DNA from 3 places in the Psychrobacillus sp. FSL K6-4615 genome. Region 1 is predicted to be linked to each of the others. Evidence: a T-box and tRNA genes for the amino acid it is inferred to sense, from the RefSeq annotation. Region 1 holds a T-box; the other regions hold tRNA genes.

What was found. The T-box of region 1 lies ahead of pheS (phenylalanine--tRNA ligase subunit alpha). A T-box ahead of a tRNA ligase gene usually reads a tRNA of that ligase, here a tRNA-Phe.
Region 2: it has a tRNA-Phe gene. The T-box ahead of pheS (phenylalanine--tRNA ligase subunit alpha) is inferred to sense a tRNA for this amino acid. The anticodon was not compared.
Region 3: it has a tRNA-Phe gene. The T-box ahead of pheS (phenylalanine--tRNA ligase subunit alpha) is inferred to sense a tRNA for this amino acid. The anticodon was not compared.

Annotation. Positions count from the first base shown of each region.
Region 1 covers NZ_JBBOYQ010000001.1:2,309,201-2,315,896, forward strand. The annotation lists gene pheT (phenylalanine--tRNA ligase subunit beta) at 1-1,983, opposite strand, end outside; gene pheS (phenylalanine--tRNA ligase subunit alpha) at 1,997-3,034, opposite strand; T-box leader at 3,156-3,387, opposite strand; gene MKX53_RS11510 (TrmH family RNA methyltransferase) at 3,440-4,204, opposite strand; gene sspI (small acid-soluble spore protein SspI) at 4,295-4,504, shown strand; gene MKX53_RS11520 (FAD-binding oxidoreductase) at 4,757-6,142, shown strand; gene MKX53_RS11525 (bile acid:sodium symporter family protein) at 6,152-6,696, shown strand, end outside.
Region 2 covers NZ_JBBOYQ010000001.1:2,479,761-2,486,456, forward strand. The annotation lists gene MKX53_RS12330 (isochorismate synthase) at 1-539, opposite strand, end outside; gene MKX53_RS12335 (1,4-dihydroxy-2-naphthoate polyprenyltransferase) at 692-1,603, shown strand; gene MKX53_RS12340 (hypothetical protein) at 1,655-2,494, opposite strand; tRNA gene MKX53_RS12345 (tRNA-Glu) at 2,709-2,780, opposite strand; tRNA gene MKX53_RS12350 (tRNA-Ser) at 2,787-2,877, opposite strand; tRNA gene MKX53_RS12355 (tRNA-Asn) at 2,883-2,957, opposite strand; tRNA gene MKX53_RS12360 (tRNA-Ile) at 2,962-3,038, opposite strand; tRNA gene MKX53_RS12365 (tRNA-Gly) at 3,046-3,119, opposite strand; tRNA gene MKX53_RS12370 (tRNA-Phe) at 3,126-3,201, opposite strand; tRNA gene MKX53_RS12375 (tRNA-Asp) at 3,276-3,351, opposite strand; tRNA gene MKX53_RS12380 (tRNA-Met) at 3,355-3,429, opposite strand; tRNA gene MKX53_RS12385 (tRNA-Ser) at 3,482-3,574, opposite strand; tRNA gene MKX53_RS12390 (tRNA-Ile) at 3,585-3,661, opposite strand; tRNA gene MKX53_RS12395 (tRNA-Met) at 3,668-3,741, opposite strand; tRNA gene MKX53_RS12400 (tRNA-Ala) at 3,766-3,841, opposite strand; tRNA gene MKX53_RS12405 (tRNA-Pro) at 3,854-3,930, opposite strand; tRNA gene MKX53_RS12410 (tRNA-Arg) at 3,936-4,012, opposite strand; tRNA gene MKX53_RS12415 (tRNA-Leu) at 4,028-4,116, opposite strand; tRNA gene MKX53_RS12420 (tRNA-Gly) at 4,132-4,206, opposite strand; tRNA gene MKX53_RS12425 (tRNA-Leu) at 4,224-4,308, opposite strand; tRNA gene MKX53_RS12430 (tRNA-Lys) at 4,333-4,405, opposite strand; tRNA gene MKX53_RS12435 (tRNA-Thr) at 4,412-4,487, opposite strand; tRNA gene MKX53_RS12440 (tRNA-Val) at 4,501-4,576, opposite strand; rRNA gene rrf (5S ribosomal RNA) at 4,602-4,717, opposite strand; rRNA gene MKX53_RS12450 (23S ribosomal RNA) at 4,838-6,696, opposite strand, start outside.
Region 3 covers NZ_JBBOYQ010000001.1:2,808,845-2,815,540, forward strand. The annotation lists gene MKX53_RS14050 (MBL fold metallo-hydrolase) at 1-722, shown strand, start outside; tRNA gene MKX53_RS14055 (tRNA-Leu) at 993-1,075, opposite strand; tRNA gene MKX53_RS14060 (tRNA-Cys) at 1,116-1,189, opposite strand; tRNA gene MKX53_RS14065 (tRNA-Gly) at 1,200-1,274, opposite strand; tRNA gene MKX53_RS14070 (tRNA-Gln) at 1,278-1,349, opposite strand; tRNA gene MKX53_RS14075 (tRNA-His) at 1,351-1,426, opposite strand; tRNA gene MKX53_RS14080 (tRNA-His) at 1,461-1,536, opposite strand; tRNA gene MKX53_RS14085 (tRNA-Trp) at 1,564-1,637, opposite strand; tRNA gene MKX53_RS14090 (tRNA-Tyr) at 1,644-1,727, opposite strand; tRNA gene MKX53_RS14095 (tRNA-Thr) at 1,734-1,809, opposite strand; tRNA gene MKX53_RS14100 (tRNA-Phe) at 1,819-1,894, opposite strand; tRNA gene MKX53_RS14105 (tRNA-Asp) at 2,027-2,102, opposite strand; tRNA gene MKX53_RS14110 (tRNA-Met) at 2,106-2,180, opposite strand; tRNA gene MKX53_RS14115 (tRNA-Val) at 2,216-2,291, opposite strand; tRNA gene MKX53_RS14120 (tRNA-Glu) at 2,353-2,427, opposite strand; tRNA gene MKX53_RS14125 (tRNA-Ser) at 2,452-2,543, opposite strand; tRNA gene MKX53_RS14130 (tRNA-Asn) at 2,549-2,623, opposite strand; rRNA gene rrf (5S ribosomal RNA) at 2,632-2,747, opposite strand; rRNA gene MKX53_RS14140 (23S ribosomal RNA) at 2,868-5,796, opposite strand; tRNA gene MKX53_RS14145 (tRNA-Ala) at 5,912-5,987, opposite strand; tRNA gene MKX53_RS14150 (tRNA-Ile) at 6,005-6,081, opposite strand; rRNA gene MKX53_RS14155 (16S ribosomal RNA) at 6,177-6,696, opposite strand, start outside.

The DNA of each region.
Region 1 (6,696 bases):
TAATTTGATAGAAGCAGTACGTCCAGGATGTAATCCTTCTACTTCAGCTCGTTCAAATACAACTTCTTTTGAAAGGCCAAGAAGATCCATTAATCCTTCTACAATTCCTTTTAACACAAAGAAATCAACTGCTTTTTTCTCACCCTGCCAGCTATGATCTAACCATTTACCAGAAATTACTGCTGCTAGATGCTCTTGCTCATGAGGTAAACCTGATTCTGTTTCACCTAAGAAAACAGATCCTACTTCATAAAGCGCAACTGTATCTGCTTGGCGTGCTGTATTATATGTTACTGCTTCTAGTAGATGTGGTATTAAGCTTTGACGAAGGATACTACGATCTTCACTCATTGGCATTAATAACTCTGTTACAGGAGCAGTTTCTAAAGCAAATTTTTGGGACATTTCTTTAGAAGTTAAAGAATACGTAATCGCTTGGTAAAGACCCGCACCTTCTAGATATGCACGTACTTGACGACGTTTTGCTTGGTAAGATGATAATCCGCCTGGTTTAGATTCCTCGACTGGTAAAGTCATTGGGATTTCATCATAGCCATACATACGAGCAATTTCTTCTATTATATCTTCTTCAATTTTAATATCTTGACGACGAGTTGGCGCTTTAATGTACAAAAGACCATTCGCTGCTTGGTAGTCAAATTTCAATCTAGTTAAAATTGATGTCATATCCTCTAAGGATATTTTCATCCCTAAACGGTTATTGATGAAGTCCGGAGATACAACCACTTCAGCTGGAGTTTTGTCTAGCTCATCAACCATTACTGAACCAGCTAACACTTCTCCTCCTGCTAACTCTGCAAGAAGACTTGCTGCACGTTCTGCCGCAAGAATTACACGGTTAGGATCGACACCTTTTTCAAAACGCGCACTCGCATCACTGCGTAGGTTGTGATCTTTTGAAGTTTGACGAACTGATCCGCTAGCAAAGTATGCTGACTCGATAACTACCGTTGTCGTACCATTATGAACTTCCGAATTAGCCCCACCCATTACACCGGCAATGGCAATTGGCTCTTTACCATTAGTAATAACTAAATGATTCGATTTTAATGTACGTTCTTGATCATCAAGGGTAACAATTTTTTCCCCTTCACTTGCAAGACGAACAACAATTTCTTTCGTTTCTAGACGATCATAGTCAAATGCATGTAGAGGCTGACCGTATTCCATCAATACATAGTTCGTAATATCTACTACATTATTATGTGGACGAACACCTGCAGCCATTAAACGATGTTGTAACCAAAGTGGTGATTCTTTCACTTGAATATTCTTCACAACTTTTGCAATATACATTGGATTTTCTTCCATTGCCTCTACTTTTAAGTTCAAATAATCAGAGGCTTTTTCATTGCTTTCCGAATAAGATGCTTCAGGATACTGCATATCCTCAGATAAAATTGCACCAACTTCATAAGCAACTCCGAGCATACTTAATGCGTCCGAACGGTTAGGCGTTAACCCAAGTTCTAAAACTACATCATCTAAGCCTAGTAATGGGAGTACACTTTCCCCTGGAACTGCTGTTTCCGGAAGAACATAAATTCCATCCGCATACGCTTTAGAAACAAGGCGTCCTTCAATGCCTAATTCTTGAAGCGAACAAATCATACCGTTTGATTCTTCTCCGCGAAGCTTGGCTTTTTTAATCTTCATGCCGCCTGGAAGTACTGCTCCTGGACGAGCAACGATTACTTTTTGTCCTGCTTCTACATTAGGTGCTCCACAGATAATTTGAGTAGTCTCTTCGCCAACATCTACCTGACAAATATTCAGCTTATCCGCTTCCGGATGTTTCACTTTTTCTTTTACATACCCAACGACAACATTTGTCATTCCATGAGAACGATCAATCACAGCATCCACTTCAATACCTGCACGTGTGATTTTCTCTCCTAAATCTTTTGGATCTAACCCTTGTGTATTTACATATTCTGATAACCATTTCGTCGAAACTAACATGTCAAATTCCTCCTTACACTTCTGTTCGGTGGAATTGCGATAAGAAACGCACATCATTCGTATAGAAATGACGAATATCTTCCACTCCATATTTCAACATTGCAATACGTTCTGGACCCATACCAAATGCAAATCCAGAAAGTTTTTTAGAATCATATCCAGCCATCTCTAAGACGTTTGGATGAACCATACCTGCACCTAAAATTTCAATCCACCCAGTTTTCTTACAAACGTTACAACCATCGCCGCCACATTTAAAACAAGAAATATCCATTTCAACCGAAGGCTCCGTGAATGGGAAAAAGCTTGGGCGCAGACGAATTTCACGATCTTCCCCGAACATTTTCTTCGCAAATATAGAAAGAGTACCTTTCAGGTCGCTCATTCGAATATTTTCACCGATTACAAGCCCTTCAATTTGTGTGAACTGATGTGAGTGCGTTGCATCATCATTATCACGGCGATACACTTTACCAGGGCATATAATTTTGATCGGTTGCCCTTCTTTTGCTTCCATCGTTCTTGCTTGAACGGGAGAAGTATGTGTACGTAAAAGAATATCCTCTGAAATATAGAAAGAATCCTGCATATCACGAGCTGGATGACCTTTTGGTAAGTTCAACGCTTCGAAATTATAATAGTCTTTCTCTACTTCTGGACCTTCCGCAATTTCATACCCCATGCTGATAAATAAATCTTCAATCTCTTCTACTACACGAGTAAGTGGATGATGATTTCCAGTCTTAATAGGGCGACCTGGTAATGTTACATCAATAGATTCTTTTTCTAGCTGTTCATTAATAGCTTGTTCTTGAAGTAAAGTCATACGAGCTTCTAATACAGTAGTTACTTCTTCACGTACTACATTTACTAGTGCCCCCATTTTTGGACGCTCTTCTGCTGGAAGTTTACCCATTCCTTTTAGAAGGTCCGTAATCGGTCCTTTTTTCCCTAAGTAGGCAACACGCACGTCATTTAGTTCCTTGACGCTCGCTGAAGCTTCAATTTTTTGTAGTACTTCTTCTTTTAACTGTTGAAGTTGTGCTTCCATGTTAATGATCTCTCCTTAATCAAATTCGCCTTGTCTGATTGGACAACAAATTTTGCACCTTATCTCGCTAAGAAGTATCCCTTCTCAAAATATGTACAAAATAAAAAATCCCCGCCCCTATAAAAGGGACGAGGACTAATTTCGCGGTACCACCCTGATTATTGCACAAAAACAGTGCAATCACTCAATTCGACTAACGGCTCTACACCGGCACACCTTTACAGCAATTGCTGGTCCCGGTGGCAGCTAACGGGGTGAACTTCTATATGCATTCTCTAGTTACACTTTCAGTCAAGGTGTAAAATCCCTTATGTCGAATTGGCATATATACTTTTCCCGATGACAGCTTTTATCTATCATATTACATCTATTATACGGACTTTAGTATTTTTGTTCAAGTCTGATTTATTTTAAAGTAAGGCCATATAACAGAATTCCAGTAGCTACTGCAACGTTTAGTGATTCTGCTTGTCCCAATAGTGGAACGATAATATTTTGATCGGTTTGCTCGAGAAGCTCTTTGTTCATACCACTACCTTCATTTCCAACGATTAACGCAAACGCATCCACTTTTTTCACTTCATGAAAAGGAGTAGAATTTTCAAAAGCTGTGCCAAATACGGTTACTTTTCGTTCTTTCAACTTCTCAACCCAGTCAGGAAGATTTCCTTTTATAATTGGCAAATGAAAATGTGATCCTTGTGCTGACCGTAACGTTTTTGAATTGTAGACATCTGCAGATCCTTTTCCAAGAATAACAGCATCAATCCCAGCAGCATCTGCAGTCCGAATCATTGTACCGATGTTCCCTGGATCCTGCACAGCATCTATTAACAATAGACGACTCCAGTTATCATGCTCTTCATCCTTCACAGTTTGTTGTTTACAATGTGCAAATATACCTTGTGTATGCTCTGTTTCCGCAAGTTCTTTCTTAATCACATCATTTATTTCGACAATTTCTAAATTGTCTACATCCCAACTGTTAGGAATTTCACTATTATCACTGATCATGATTGTTAACACATTTTCTTTTTGTTTTATCGCTTCTTCAATTAGGTGATAACCTTCTATTAGGAATTCGCCACTTTTATCTCGCTCTTTGCGTACGCTTAATAATTTTTTCCAATGCTTTACTAGCGTATTTTGGGGTGATTCAATTCGTTTCATCTATATGTAACCGCCTTTTTTATATAAGTGTAACAAAATCATGTATAACTGGCGAGAGTTTGGGGAAGATAATTGCGAGGAGTGATGAAAATGGATTTTCAAATTAGAGAAGCGATAACTGCTAATATGAAAGGTCACACTGCATCAGACATTCGCGGTGTAGTAGAAGATGCTATCCAAAAAGGCGAAGAACATTTACTACCTGGACTTGGTGTATTTTTCGAGAAATGGTGGAACATGACAGACGAATCTAACAAACAATCTGTATTAAACGAATTGGCAACTGCATTTGCAAAATGAATGAAATTCCGTGGAGATAAAAAATCTTCGCGGAATTTTTGTTTAGTCAAAATATTTTTAAAATTAAATATAACGCTTACAACACTATTACACTAGTTTTTAAAGCCAATATGCAATATATTAATTTACTTTTATATCCATATAATACAATTTCCTTAGTTTACCTTTTCATTATTAATGATTATAATCATTTTATTGGAATCCTTCTAAATATTCTAATAAATATATCATTCTATTAAAGAGGCGAATAAAGTGAGTACATCTATTGAAAATATTTTAAATGAACTAAAAAAAGTTTTAAAAGAAGACCAGGTTTCAATCAATCTAACCGTAAGAGAATTACATAGCAAAGATGAGTCGTATCATGAGACATGTCTTCCTGACATAGTTGTATTTCCGAAAAACACGAATGAAGTTAGTGAAATTATGAAACTAGCCAATCATTATCAGATTCCCGTCGTCCCTTTTGGACGTGGTTCCAGTTTAGAAGGTCATATAATTCCGTATGATAACGGAATTACAATTGACTTCTCTTTAATGGATAAAATATTAGAGGTACGAGAAAATGATTTACTAGTAAAGGTACAACCTGGGGTGACACGTTCACAATTAAACAAAGAACTAAAAAAGTATGGACTGTTCTTCTCCGTAGACCCAGGAGCAGATGCAACACTCGGTGGAATGGCTGCTACTAATGCAAGTGGGACTACAACTGTTAAATATGGTGTCATGCGTGATCAAGTTCGTGATTTAGAAGTTGTCCTTGCAGATGGAACTGTTATACACACGGGAAATTTAGCGGCAAAATCAGCATCTGGGTTCCACTTAAACGGACTATTTGTTGGCTCGGAAGGGACACTAGGTTGTTTTACTGAGTTAACACTAAGAGTATACGGGATACCTGAATTTACTACTGCAGCTCGAGCAGTATTCCCTTCTGTTCAAAGCGCGGTAGAAGCCGTCACTTCTATTTTACAGACTGGAATTCCAATAGCACGCGTAGAATTAGTCGACGAAGAATCGATTCGTCAAGTAAATCGTTTTAGCGAAACGAATTATGTAGAAAGCCCAACCTTATTTTTAGAATTTGACGGAAATGAAGCAGGACTAAAACAAGATGTCGAGTTTACAAAAGAAATAATGGAAGACCATGGCTGCGTGGATATTCAATTCGAAACGGATAATACAGCACGTACAAAGCTTTGGGATGCTAGACATAACCTAGCTTATGCTTATATTCACGGGCATGTCGGCAAAAAGATGATGGTTACCGATGTGTGTGTTCCTATTTCGGAACTAGCTGATGCAGTCGTATATGCACGTAATGAATTAAGCTCGATTGGACTCATAGGCGGACTTACTGGGCATGTCGGAGATGGAAATTTCCACGCGATTCTGATGATTGACATGACTGATGCAGTGGAAGTTGCGAAGGCAGAATCTTTCAATGAAAAAATTGTCCATTATGCTTTGGAGCGTAACGGCACTTGTACAGGAGAACACGGGGTTGGTATTGGCAAACAAAAATACCAAGCTTTAGAGCACGGAGCAGCCTTACAGGTGATGGAAAAAATTAAAATAGCTCTCGATCCAAATAATATATTAAATCCCAAAAAAATCGTAAATATAGAAAGTTAGGTGTATAACATGAAATTGTTAGAGTCCATTAGTAATTTTGCAGGTAAGTATTTTGCTTTTCTCGTAATTATTGTTGCAGTTGTAGCATTTTTAATACCGGAAACATTTTTACCATTTGGAAAGTATATTACGATTTTACTAGGTATTGTTATGTTTGGGATGGGTTTGACTTTAAAGGCTGTCGATTTCAAATTAATCGCAACACACCCTAAACCAGTAATATTCGGCGTAATTGCACAGTTTCTAATAATGCCAATTACCGCTTTTGCCATTGCATATTTGTTGAATTTGCCTAGTGAATTAGCAGCCGGACTAGTATTACTTGGTTCTGTACCCGGAGGGACTGCATCTAATGTAATGGTTTATTTGGCTAAAGGTAATGTTCCACTTTCTATAACGATGACATCCTTCTCCACGCTACTAGCTCCTTTACTAACACCAGCATTATTGCTTTTATTTGCAGGACAGTGGATGCCAGTAAATGCAGTTGATATGTTTAGGTCCATAATACAAGTAATTATTGTTCCAATCATCCTTGGATTATTAGTGAAGAA
Region 2 (6,696 bases), 170 kb from region 1:
TTGATCAAGGACGGTTTTTCATGTACCCTTAACTCTTTTACTTGAGCAGTGTGTATTAACGTATCTCTTTCTATACGTAACAGTTCAAACGTTTCCGTACTCTTTGCTTCGTCCGTAATATAGTGAATGTTCACGAATGCCTGATCATGTTGGATAACTAGCTGAAACGTAGACACGACAAAGAATGCAGAAGGAAATGTATCCCATTCCGAAGAAATCTTGTTTTTTGGATCGAAAGCAAACCCGCCAAATAGGATAGGAGATACATCCGCTTTTTCCTTTAATGATGACTGGCAAAGTTCCTTCCATTTTGTATCAATATCCTTATATCTATTATCTTCTAAGTTATTTGTAATAGTATGAGCATGTCCCAATCCTACTAAGGTCAATGTCTTCTCTTTGTTTTGCCAAAAATAACGTTTCCCTTTATATATTTCATCCCCTGCTTCAAAAAAAGCTTGTGCAGACAATCTCGATACTTCTATTGTTTCAGTATAAAAACGGTATTTTGTATTAATGGTACCGGTGGTTTTCGGCATAAATATGACCTCCGTTTAGTAACTACTCTTTTATCTAGGTTAACTAATTTACTCTACCTTTAATCATACATCTTTCTACACATTTCAGCACACATTTAGCTATAAATTTATGTTAAAATTGATATTGGATTCTTTTAAAGGAGAGAAAAAATATGTCACACGAATTTCAAGCTGACAAGGGCTGGCGCGTATGGTGGAAACTGACAAGACCACATACCCTAACTGCCTCATTTGCACCAGTTTTTCTTGGTACAATGATTGCCCTATACGAGGCAAATATTGATTGGCTATTGTTTATTGCTATGTTATTAGCTTGTCTACTGATACAAGCTGCTACAAATATGTTTAATGAGTATTATGATTTTGTACGAGGTCTCGATAGCGAGGAATCGGTCGGTATTGGTGGGGCAATTGTTAGGAATGGTGTAAAACCCAAAACGGTAATGCAACTAGCTCTATTGCTATATGTAATAGCTGCTATATTAGGTATCTATATTTGTTATGAAAGCTCTTGGCTATTATTAATAGTCGGTGCAATTTCTATGGCAGTGGGATATTTCTATACTGGGGGACCTTACCCTATTTCTAGTACTCCCTTTGGTGAGCTTTTCAGTGGGTTATTTATGGGGATGCTTATTGTTTTAATTGCAGTTTATATTCAAGTAGGTTCAGTGCCTTTATTCGCTGTATTGTTATCTGTACCAAGTGCTCTGCTAGTAGCAGCAATCATGCTATCTAATAATATTCGCGATTTAGTAGAAGACACAATAGGCGGACGAAAAACGATGGCTATATTAGTTGGTCGGAAAACAGCAATTACAATTCTAGCTTCCTATTTTGTTTTGTCTTACCTATGGATTATAGGTTTAGTAGTTTTGCAAATAATCACTCCATGGAGTTTATTAGTTTTATTGAGTTTGAAAAAACCTATACATGCGATAAAATTATTTAAACAAACAGAAAATCCAGTTAAAGTTGCGCCTGCTATGAAAGACACCGCTCTTACGAATACGATTTTTGTATTCCTTTTAGGCTTAGGTCTATTGATTGGCTATTATTTATAATATTTTAAAAAACCAGAATGCTAGTAAAAAGCTAGCACTCTGGTTTTTTTCTTATTTATAGGATAATAACTCTGCTTTAAGTACACCTTTTTTATCGACAAGCTTGATAATTCCGATTCCAGGTGCGATATAGAACGTGTAGCCATAGTTTGTGCGAACAACTACCACGTTTTGGAATGTTCCGGCTTTTACTTTAACCGTACTAGTAGTACTTTCCACATTTACATTATAAAAAGCTTGACTGTTGTCCTCTGTTAAATAATATTCTTTCGTTGTTTTTCCTTCAATCAATGGAAAAGCAATATCAAGTATGGCCCAATCTGTATGACCTACCCCAAATATTAAACGATCTTTATGTTCAATATAAGTAAAACTATTTAGGGAATTACCTTTCTTCATTAGAAAAGCTTCCGTCACATCATATTCAGAATTATAGGAATCACTAACAGTAAATTCATTTTGTGTATTTTCAGTAAAGCTAGGAGAATAAACAAGCTTCATCCCTGCTTTTGGAGTTAGCCCACCAATTACTTCTTTATTAAGCAAAGCTAGCTTACTTTTAGATGGAGTTTCATATTTCACTTTAGAACCTTTTTGTACGAAACTACTTGCCCCTACTCCATATAAGCCACCATTTGTTCCCTTATACGTATAGACTCTATATTCATCACCTTTTTTTAGTGTGCGTACTTTATTAAGTGATCCATTGGAGCCAACTTTAACTAAATTCGTGTCTGCAAGAATTGTTACTTTACCTATTTGCCCTTGTTTTAACTCTGTTTTTCCCCACATAACTTTGTTTGTAGCTGCGTCTGCTTGCATGTTACCTAAGCTTGTGAAGCCTACCGCTAGTACAAGTATGAGCATAACTTTACTAAATTTTTGAAACAACTATAACCTCTCCCTTCATTGGAAATTATATCATATTTTAAAACCACTATAAATATAACCTTAGGTTCATTATTCATGCGGTATCAATGGTCATTATGTTGTATACATTCTATTGACTGACCTTTCCATACATTGGCATAGAAAAAGAGAAAGGAATAAAATAAAAGTTAAAAATAAAAAAGGTAACCAATGATTGGTTACCTTTTTTTGAGTATGACCCCTACGGGATTCGAACCCGTGTTACCGCCGTGAAAGGGCGGTGTCTTAACCGCTTGACCAAGGGGCCAATATATGGCGGAGAAGGAGGGATTTGAACCCTCGCGCCGGTTGCCCGACCTACACCCTTAGCAGGGGCGCCTCTTCAGCCACTTGAGTACTTCCCCATATATGGCTCCGAAGGTAGGACTCGAACCTACGACCAATCGATTAACAGTCGATTGCTCTACCACTGAGCTACTTCGGAATAATGGTGGGCCTAAATGGACTCGAACCATCGACCTCACGCTTATCAGGCGTGCGCTCTAACCAGCTGAGCTATAGGCCCATTATTTTGGAGCGGGTGAAGAGAATCGAACTCTCATCATCAGCTTGGAAGGCTGAGGTTTTACCACTAAACTACACCCGCATTAAATGGTGGCTCAGGACGGAATCGAACCGCCGACACAAGGATTTTCAGTCCTTTGCTCTACCGACTGAGCTACTGAGCCTCTTCAATCTTAAAATAAAAGCTAATTGTTTAGGCTATATTTACAATTGATATGTATTAATATTATTAAATAAATGGCGGTCCCGACCGGGATCGAACCGGCGATCTCCTGCGTGACAGGCAGGCATGTTAACCGCTACACCACGGGACCATTTGGTTGCGGGGACAGGATTTGAACCTGCGACCTTCGGGTTATGAGCCCGACGAGCTACCACTGCTCCACCCCGCGACAATAAAATACTTAAGGATTATTATTACTTCCACAAACAATAAGATAAAAATGGAGGAGGAAGAGGGATTCGAACCCCCGCGCGGTATGACCCGCCTGTCGGTTTTCAAGACCGATCCCTTCAGCCGAACTTGGGTATTCCTCCAAGACATTGTTGGTGGACCTTGCAGGACTCGAACCTGCGACCGGACGGTTATGAGCCGTCTGCTCTAACCAACTGAGCTAAAGGTCCTTAAGATGGCGGCAGAGGGAGTCGAACCCACGACCTTTCGGGTATGAACCGAGTGCTCTAGCCAACTGAGCTACACCGCCATGATTTTCAAACTAATTTATAAATGGTGGAGCCTAGCGGGATCGAACCGCTGACCTCCTGCGTGCAAGGCAGGCGCTCTCCCAGCTGAGCTAAGGCCCCATAAATAATAACTGGTCGGGAAGACAGGATTCGAACCTGCGACCCCTTGGTCCCAAACCAAGTGCTCTACCAAGCTGAGCTACTTCCCGTTATATGGTGCGCTCGGCAGGACTCGAACCTGCAACCTCTTGATTCGTAGTCAAGTGCTCTATCCAATTGAGCTACGAGCGCAATGTTTCAAAAAAGTGGTGCCGAGGACCGGAATCGAACCGGTACGGTAGTCACCTACCGCAGGATTTTAAGTCCTGTGCGTCTGCCAGTTCCGCCACCCCGGCACTTTAGTGAATCTTTGGAGCGGAAGACGAGGTTCGAACTCGCGACCCCCACCTTGGCAAGGTGGTGTTCTACCACTGAACTACTTCCGCTCGGTTATTAAATTAAATGGTGCGGGTGAAGGGAGTCGAACCCCCACGCCTTGCGGCGCTAGATCCTAAGTCTAGTGCGTCTGCCAGTTCCGCCACACCCGCATACATAATTCACTGAAAAAGTGATGAGCCATGTAGGATTCGAACCTACGACCCTCTGATTAAAAGTCAGATGCTCTACCAACTGAGCTAATGGCTCGGAAAATGGTGCCGGAGAAAGGACTTGAACCCTCAACCTACTGATTACAAGTCAGTTGCTCTACCAGTTGAGCTACTCCGGCAGGAGTAAATATATGGTGGAGGATGACGGGCTCGAACCGCCGACCCTCTGCTTGTAAGGCAGATGCTCTCCCAGCTGAGCTAATCCTCCTGGGTAAGTTATGTATTTATTGCAAGCCCAGCGACGTCCTACTCTCACAGGGGGAAACCCCCAACTACCATCGGCGCTGAAGAGCTTAACTTCCGTGTTCGGTATGGGAACGGGTGTGACCTCTTCGCCATCATCACTAGACTTGAATAATTATTGAAAGACAAGTTTTATTATACCAACTCTGTAGAATATTACAAGAGTTATTTTTAAAAAATTTATTCTTTCAAAACTGGATAAACGACATTGTTACGTTAAACAAATTTGGTTAAGTCCTCGATCGATTAGTATTCGTCAGCTGCACGTGTCGCCACGCTTCCACCCCGAACCTATCTACCTCATCGTCTTTGAGGGATCTTACTTACTTGCGTAATGGGAAATCTCATCTTGAGGGGGGCTTCGTGCTTAGATGCTTTCAGCACTTATCCCGTCCACACATAGCTACCCAGCGATGCTCTTGGCAGAACAACTGGTACACCAGCGGTGTGTCCATCCCGGTCCTCTCGTACTAAGGACAGCTCCTCTCAAATTTCCTACGCCCACGACGGATAGGGACCGAACTGTCTCACGACGTTCTGAACCCAGCTCGCGTACCGCTTTAATGGGCGAACAGCCCAACCCTTGGGACCGACTACAGCCCCAGGATGCGATGAGCCGACATCGAGGTGCCAAACCTCCCCGTCGATGTGGACTCTTGGGGGAGATAAGCCTGTTATCCCCGGGGTAGCTTTTATCCGTTGAGCGATGGCCCTTCCATGCGGAACCACCGGATCACTAAGCCCGTCTTTCGACCCTGCTCGACTTGTAGGTCTCGCAGTCAAGCTCCCTTCTGCCTTTACACTCTTCGAATGATTTCCAACCATTCTGAGGGAACCTTTGGGCGCCTCCGTTACACTTTAGGAGGCGACCGCCCCAGTCAAACTACCCGCCTGACACTGTCTCCTACCCGGGTTACGGGTATGGGTTAGAATTTCAATACAACCAGGGCAGTATCCCACCGACGCCTCCTCCGAAGCTGGCGCTCCGGGCTCTAAGGCTCCTGCCTATCCTGTACAAGTTGCACCAAAATTCAATATCAAGCTATAGTAAAGCTCCACGGGGTCTTTCCGTCCTGTCGCGGGTAACCTGCATCTTCACAGGTACTATAATTTCACCGAGTCTCTCGTTGAGACAGTGCCCAGATCGTTACGCCTTTCGTGCGGGTCGGAACTTACCCGACAAGGAATTTCGCTACCTTAGGACCGTTATAGTTACGGCCGCCGTTTACTGGGGCTTCAATTCGCACCTTCGCTTGCGCTAAGCACTCCTCTTAACCTTCCAGCACCGGGCAGGCGTCAGCCCATATACTTCACCTTACGGTTTTGCATAGACCTGTGTTTTTGCTAAACAGTCGCCTGGGCCTATTCACTGCGGCTCTTCTAGGCTATGAACCCAAAAGAGCACCCCTTCTCCCGAAGTTACGGGGTCATTTTGCCGAGTTCCTTAACGAGAGTTCTCTCGCTCACCTTAGGATTCTCTCCTCGACTACCTGTGTCGGTTTGCGGTACGGGCACCTTTCACCTCGCTAGAGGCTTTTCTTGGCAGTGTGAAATCAGGAACTCTAGACATACGTCCTCGCCATCACAGCTCAATGTTAAAGAATGCGGATTTGCCTACATTCACACCTTACTGCTTGGACATGCATAACCAACAGCATGCTTACCCTATCCTTCTGCGTCCCCCCATTACTCAAACGGTGGTTTGGTGGTACAGGAATATCAACCTGTTATCCATCGCCTACGCCTATCGGCCTCGGCTTAGGTCCCGACTAACCCTGAGCGGACGAGCCTTCCTCAGGAAACCTTAGTCATACGGTGGACGGGATTCTCACCCGTCTTTCGCTACTCATACCGGCATTCTCACTTCTAAGCGCTCCACCAGTCCTTCCGGTCTGACTTCAACGCCCTTAGAACGCTCTCCTACCACTGATACCAAAGGTATCAATCCACAGCTTCGGTGATTTGTTTAGCCCCGATACATTTTCGGCGCAGCGTCACTCGACCAGTGAGCTATTACGCACTCTTTAAATGATGGCTGCTTCTAAGCCAACATCCTGGTTGTCTAAGCAACGCCACATCCTTTTC
Region 3 (6,696 bases), 500 kb from region 1:
CTAATCACGCTAAATACTTTAAAGAGCAATTAGCTTCCTATCATCTCACCGGGGATATTCTGGCTCTCACACATTGGCATTGGGATCATGTATTTGGCTTACGTGAAATGGATGTTCCTTCAGTTTCCAATTCCATGACCTATAACAAAGTAAAAGAACTTCAAAAGCTATCATGGGAAGACAAGGAGTTGGATGGACGTGTCGAAGCAGGGATTGAAATTCCTTTTTGTGCAGATGCGATAAAGCTAGAGCTAGGAAGTATGCGAGAAGTTATCATACCAGATCCCACTATCATTTTTGACAAGCAAATCAAACTTAATATAGGTGGGGTTAACTGTATCATTGAACATGTTGGTGGAGATCATTCACCTGATTCGAATCTCATTTATATAGCAGAGGAAAAGACATTATTTCTTGGGGACTGTCTCTATGCAAATATGTACGCAGAAAAGTGGCATTATACCATTGAAAAGATGTATAAGCTTTTGGAGAAAATTGAAGGCTATGACGCAGAAATCTTCTTCCTATCTCATCATCCAGCACCTTTAACAAAGGATGAATTTACTTCCTTTGTATCATTATTGAAGACAAGTGCAGAATTAACAAATAAACATAAAGGAAAAATAGAGGCAATTGCAGAAGAGATGTCCTCTCATTTTGGCCGTGACGTGACGGAAGACGATTTAGAAATAATCGAGTACTTTGTAAATGGTTATGCGTAACATGTATCGTTGCTTAAGAGAATTGCCCTAGATTCCAAAGGAGTGCAGAGTTTGCCGTGTTGATTCCTAACTATTGTAGGAACACACTAAATGATCAAAAGCTTTGTGGTAGCTTGTAAACATATAAAGCCCAAGAGGTGATTTCTCTTGGGCTTATTCTTATTACTATTGAAACCGTGAGTAATTTCTTTTTCTATTTATAGTACAACTATGTTATCTACATTTTTCCAAAAAAAGAACCCTTGAAATATCAAGGGTTCTTTGCTTTTATACCGGTGGCCGGGGTCGAACCGGCACATCCAGAGGATACGGGATTTTGAGTCCCGCGCGTCTGCCAATTCCGCCACACCGGCAAAATAAATACTAGGCAGTTATTAAATCATTTTTAAAAATTGGAGGCGGCAACCGGATTTGAACCGGTGATAAAGGTGTTGCAGACCTGTGCCTTACCACTTGGCTATGCCGCCGTAAAGTAATTGGAGCGGAAGACGAGGTTCGAACTCGCGACCCCCACCTTGGCAAGGTGGTGTTCTACCACTGAACTACTTCCGCAAACTGGGGTACCTGGATTCGAACCAGGGCATGATGGAATCAAAATCCATTGCCTTACCGCTTGGCTATACCCCAATGGGGCGACTGAGGGGAATTGAACCCCCGAATGCCGGAATCACAATCCGGTGCGTTAACCACTTCGCCACAACCGCCACAAATAAAAAAAGAGCTAACTACTAAGGAATATGGGGCGACTGAGGGGAATTGAACCCCCGAATGTCGGAATCACAATCCGATGCGTTAACCACTTCGCCACAACCGCCATTATTCAAAGCTAACTAAAAAAAATTGGCAGGGGCAGTAGGAATCGAACCCACATCAAAGGTTTTGGAGACCTCTATTCTACCGTTAAACTATGCCCCTAAAAACTGGTGGTGGGGGACGGATTCGAACCGCCGAACCCGAAGGAGCGGATTTACAGTCCGCCGCGTTTAGCCACTTCGCTACCCCACCAGTGTATGGTGCCGGAAAAAGGACTTGAACCCTCAACCTACTGATTACAAGTCAGTTGCTCTACCAGTTGAGCTATTCCGGCGTATAAATATGGTGGCTCAGGACGGAATCGAACCGCCGACACAAGGATTTTCAGTCCTTTGCTCTACCGACTGAGCTACTGAGCCAAATTCGATTGTGCTAAGCTGCGAATCTCTTTGTCAGCTTCATTCGTTCAGTTAGTCACGTACTTTAGTACGTTCCTTCCATCACTCAATCGCTTCCTCGACCTTCTTGCTTATCACCAATCTTTTAAAAAATGGCGGTCCCGACCGGGATCGAACCGGCGATCTCCTGCGTGACAGGCAGGCATGTTAACCGCTACACCACGGGACCATTTGGTTGCGGGGACAGGATTTGAACCTGCGACCTTCGGGTTATGAGCCCGACGAGCTACCACTGCTCCACCCCGCGACAATACTATAATTGCTAATTTGTTTCAAAAGAAATGGTGGAGGATGACGGGCTCGAACCGCCGACCCTCTGCTTGTAAGGCAGATGCTCTCCCAGCTGAGCTAATCCTCCTGGGTTAAATTACGATAAGCTTCGCATCTCTGCGTCAACTTCATTCGTTCAATTTAATAAATGGTGACCCCTACGGGATTCGAACCCGTGTTACCGCCGTGAAAGGGCGGTGTCTTAACCGCTTGACCAAGGGGCCATACTTTTATGTAGAAAACTAATCTGGCGGAGAGCAAGGGATTTGAACCCTTGAGACAGTTTAACCCGCCTACACGATTTCCAATCGTGCTCCTTCGGCCACTCGGACAGCTCTCCTAAAATGGCTCCGAAGGTAGGACTCGAACCTACGACCAATCGATTAACAGTCGATTGCTCTACCACTGAGCTACTTCGGAATAATACAGCCTAGCAACGTCCTACTCTCACAGGGGGAGACCCCCAACTACCATCGGCGCTGAAGAGCTTAACTTCCGTGTTCGGTATGGGAACGGGTGTGACCTCTTCGCCATCATCACTAGACCTTATTAATTTGAAAGACAATACTTAGTATAACAAAACTAGAAAATAATTCAAGCTTTTTTTTATATTTTTTTTGTACTTTCAAAACTGGATAAACGACATTGTTACGTTAAACAAAATTTGGTTAAGTCCTCGATCGATTAGTATTCGTCAGCTGCACGTGTCGCCACGCTTCCACCCCGAACCTATCTACCTCATCGTCTTTGAGGGATCTTACTTACTTGCGTAATGGGAAATCTCATCTTGAGGGGGGCTTCGTGCTTAGATGCTTTCAGCACTTATCCCGTCCACACATAGCTACCCAGCGATGCTCTTGGCAGAACAACTGGTACACCAGCGGTGTGTCCATCCCGGTCCTCTCGTACTAAGGACAGCTCCTCTCAAATTTCCTACGCCCACGACGGATAGGGACCGAACTGTCTCACGACGTTCTGAACCCAGCTCGCGTACCGCTTTAATGGGCGAACAGCCCAACCCTTGGGACCGACTACAGCCCCAGGATGCGATGAGCCGACATCGAGGTGCCAAACCTCCCCGTCGATGTGGACTCTTGGGGGAGATAAGCCTGTTATCCCCGGGGTAGCTTTTATCCGTTGAGCGATGGCCCTTCCATGCGGAACCACCGGATCACTAAGCCCGTCTTTCGACCCTGCTCGACTTGTAGGTCTCGCAGTCAAGCTCCCTTCTGCCTTTACACTCTTCGAATGATTTCCAACCATTCTGAGGGAACCTTTGGGCGCCTCCGTTACACTTTAGGAGGCGACCGCCCCAGTCAAACTACCCGCCTGACACTGTCTCCTACCCGGGTTACGGGTATGGGTTAGAATTTCAATACAACCAGGGCAGTATCCCACCGACGCCTCCTCCGAAGCTGGCGCTCCGGGCTCTAAGGCTCCTGCCTATCCTGTACAAGTTGCACCAAAATTCAATATCAAGCTATAGTAAAGCTCCACGGGGTCTTTCCGTCCTGTCGCGGGTAACCTGCATCTTCACAGGTACTATAATTTCACCGAGTCTCTCGTTGAGACAGTGCCCAGATCGTTACGCCTTTCGTGCGGGTCGGAACTTACCCGACAAGGAATTTCGCTACCTTAGGACCGTTATAGTTACGGCCGCCGTTTACTGGGGCTTCAATTCGCACCTTCGCTTGCGCTAAGCACTCCTCTTAACCTTCCAGCACCGGGCAGGCGTCAGCCCATATACTTCACCTTACGGTTTTGCATAGACCTGTGTTTTTGCTAAACAGTCGCCTGGGCCTATTCACTGCGGCTCTTCTAGGCTATGAACCCAAAAGAGCACCCCTTCTCCCGAAGTTACGGGGTCATTTTGCCGAGTTCCTTAACGAGAGTTCTCTCGCTCACCTTAGGATTCTCTCCTCGACTACCTGTGTCGGTTTGCGGTACGGGCACCTTTCACCTCGCTAGAGGCTTTTCTTGGCAGTGTGAAATCAGGAACTCTAGACATACGTCCTCGCCATCACAGCTCAATGTTAAAGAATGCGGATTTGCCTACATTCACACCTTACTGCTTGGACATGCATAACCAACAGCATGCTTACCCTATCCTTCTGCGTCCCCCCATTACTCAAACGGTGGTTTGGTGGTACAGGAATATCAACCTGTTATCCATCGCCTACGCCTATCGGCCTCGGCTTAGGTCCCGACTAACCCTGAGCGGACGAGCCTTCCTCAGGAAACCTTAGTCATACGGTGGACGGGATTCTCACCCGTCTTTCGCTACTCATACCGGCATTCTCACTTCTAAGCGCTCCACCAGTCCTTCCGGTCTGACTTCAACGCCCTTAGAACGCTCTCCTACCACTGATACCAAAGGTATCAATCCACAGCTTCGGTGATTTGTTTAGCCCCGATACATTTTCGGCGCAGCGTCACTCGACCAGTGAGCTATTACGCACTCTTTAAATGATGGCTGCTTCTAAGCCAACATCCTGGTTGTCTAAGCAACGCCACATCCTTTTCCACTTAACAAATACTTTGGGACCTTAGCTGGTGGTCTGGGCTGTTTCCCTCTTGACTACGGATCTTATCACTCGCAGTCTGACTCCCAAACATAAATCATTGGCATTCGGAGTTTGTCTGAATTCGGTAACCCGGGATGGGCCCCTAGTCCAAACAGTGCTCTACCTCCAAGATTCTAACGTTTGAGGCTAGCCCTAAAGCTATTTCGGAGAGAACCAGCTATCTCCAGGTTCGATTGGAATTTCTCCGCTACCCACACCTCATCCCCGCACTTTTCAACGTGCGTGGGTTCGGACCTCCAGTAAGTGTTACCTTACCTTCATCCTGGACATGGGTAGATCACCTGGTTTCGGGTCTACGACCACATACTCATTCGCCCTATTCAGACTCGCTTTCGCTGCGGCTCCGTCTTCTCGACTTAACCTTGCATGGGATCGTAACTCGCCGGTTCATTCTACAAAAGGCACGCTATCACCCATTAACGGGCTCTAACTACTTGTAGGCACACGGTTTCAGGATCTATTTCACTCCCCTTCCGGGGTGCTTTTCACCTTTCCCTCACGGTACTGGTTCACTATCGGTCACTAGGTAGTATTTAGCCTTGGGAGATGGTCCTCCCAGATTCCGACGGAATTTCACGTGTTCCGCCGTACTCAGGATACACTCAAGAGAGAATGAATTTTAGACTACGGGGCTTTTACCCTATCCTGCGGACCTTTCCAGATCGCTTCGTCTAACTCATTCCTTTGTAACTCTATGTAGAGTGTCCTACAACCCCAAAAGGCAAGCCTTTTGGTTTGGGCTATTCCCGTTTCGCTCGCCGCTACTCAGGGAATCGAATTTTCTTTCTCTTCCTCCAGGTACTTAGATGTTTCAGTTCCCTGGGTGTGTCTCAGATGCGCTATGTATTCACGCAAATGTACTGCTCCATTACGAACAGTGGGTTTCCCCATTCGGAAATCTCCGGATCAAAGCTCACTTACAGCTCCCCGAAGCATATCGGTGTTAGTGCCGTCCTTCGTCGACTCCTAGTGCCAAGGCATTCACCGTGCGCCCTTATTAACTTAACCTAAAAGTTAAAAAGTCTTACACGTTGTGATTACGTAAATAATCACAACAGAATTTCTTGTTGTTTATTGTTTCAATGTCGTTTTATCCAGTTTTCAAAGAACAAATAATAATCTTTGGTGGAGCCTAGCGGGATCGAACCGCTGACCTCCTGCGTGCAAGGCAGGCGCTCTCCCAGCTGAGCTAAGGCCCCGGGATTTAAAAAGGGTATGGTGGGCCTAAATGGACTCGAACCATCGACCTCACGCTTATCAGGCGTGCGCTCTAACCAGCTGAGCTATAGGCCCTCTTTGAATTTCCATATAATAAATATGAACATTCAAAACTGAACTGCAAAACGTTAAGATACGAATAAAGATTCGTATTCCGATATTATCCTTAGAAAGGAGGTGATCCAGCCGAACCTTCCGATACGGCTACCTTGTTACGACTTCACCCCAATCATCTGTCCCACCTTCGGCGGCTGGCTCCCATAAGGGTTACCCCACCGACTTCGGGTGTTACAAACTCTCGTGGTGTGACGGGCGGTGTGTACAAGGCCCGGGAACGTATTCACCGTGGCATGCTGATCCACGATTACTAGCGATTCCGGCTTCATGTAGGCGAGTTGCAGCCTACAATCCGAACTGAGAACGGTTTTATGGGATTTGCTCACCCTCGCGGGGTTGCGACCCTCTGTACCGTCCATTGTAGCACGTGTGTAGCCCAGGTCATAAGGGGCATGATGATTTGACGTCATCCCCACCTTCCTCCGGTTTATCACCGGCAGTCACCTTAGAGTGCCCAACTAAATGCTGGCAACTAAGATCAAGGGTTGCGCTCGTTGCGGGACTTAACCCAACATCTCACGACACGAGCTGACGACAACCATGCACCACCTGTCACCGCTGTCCCCGAAGGGA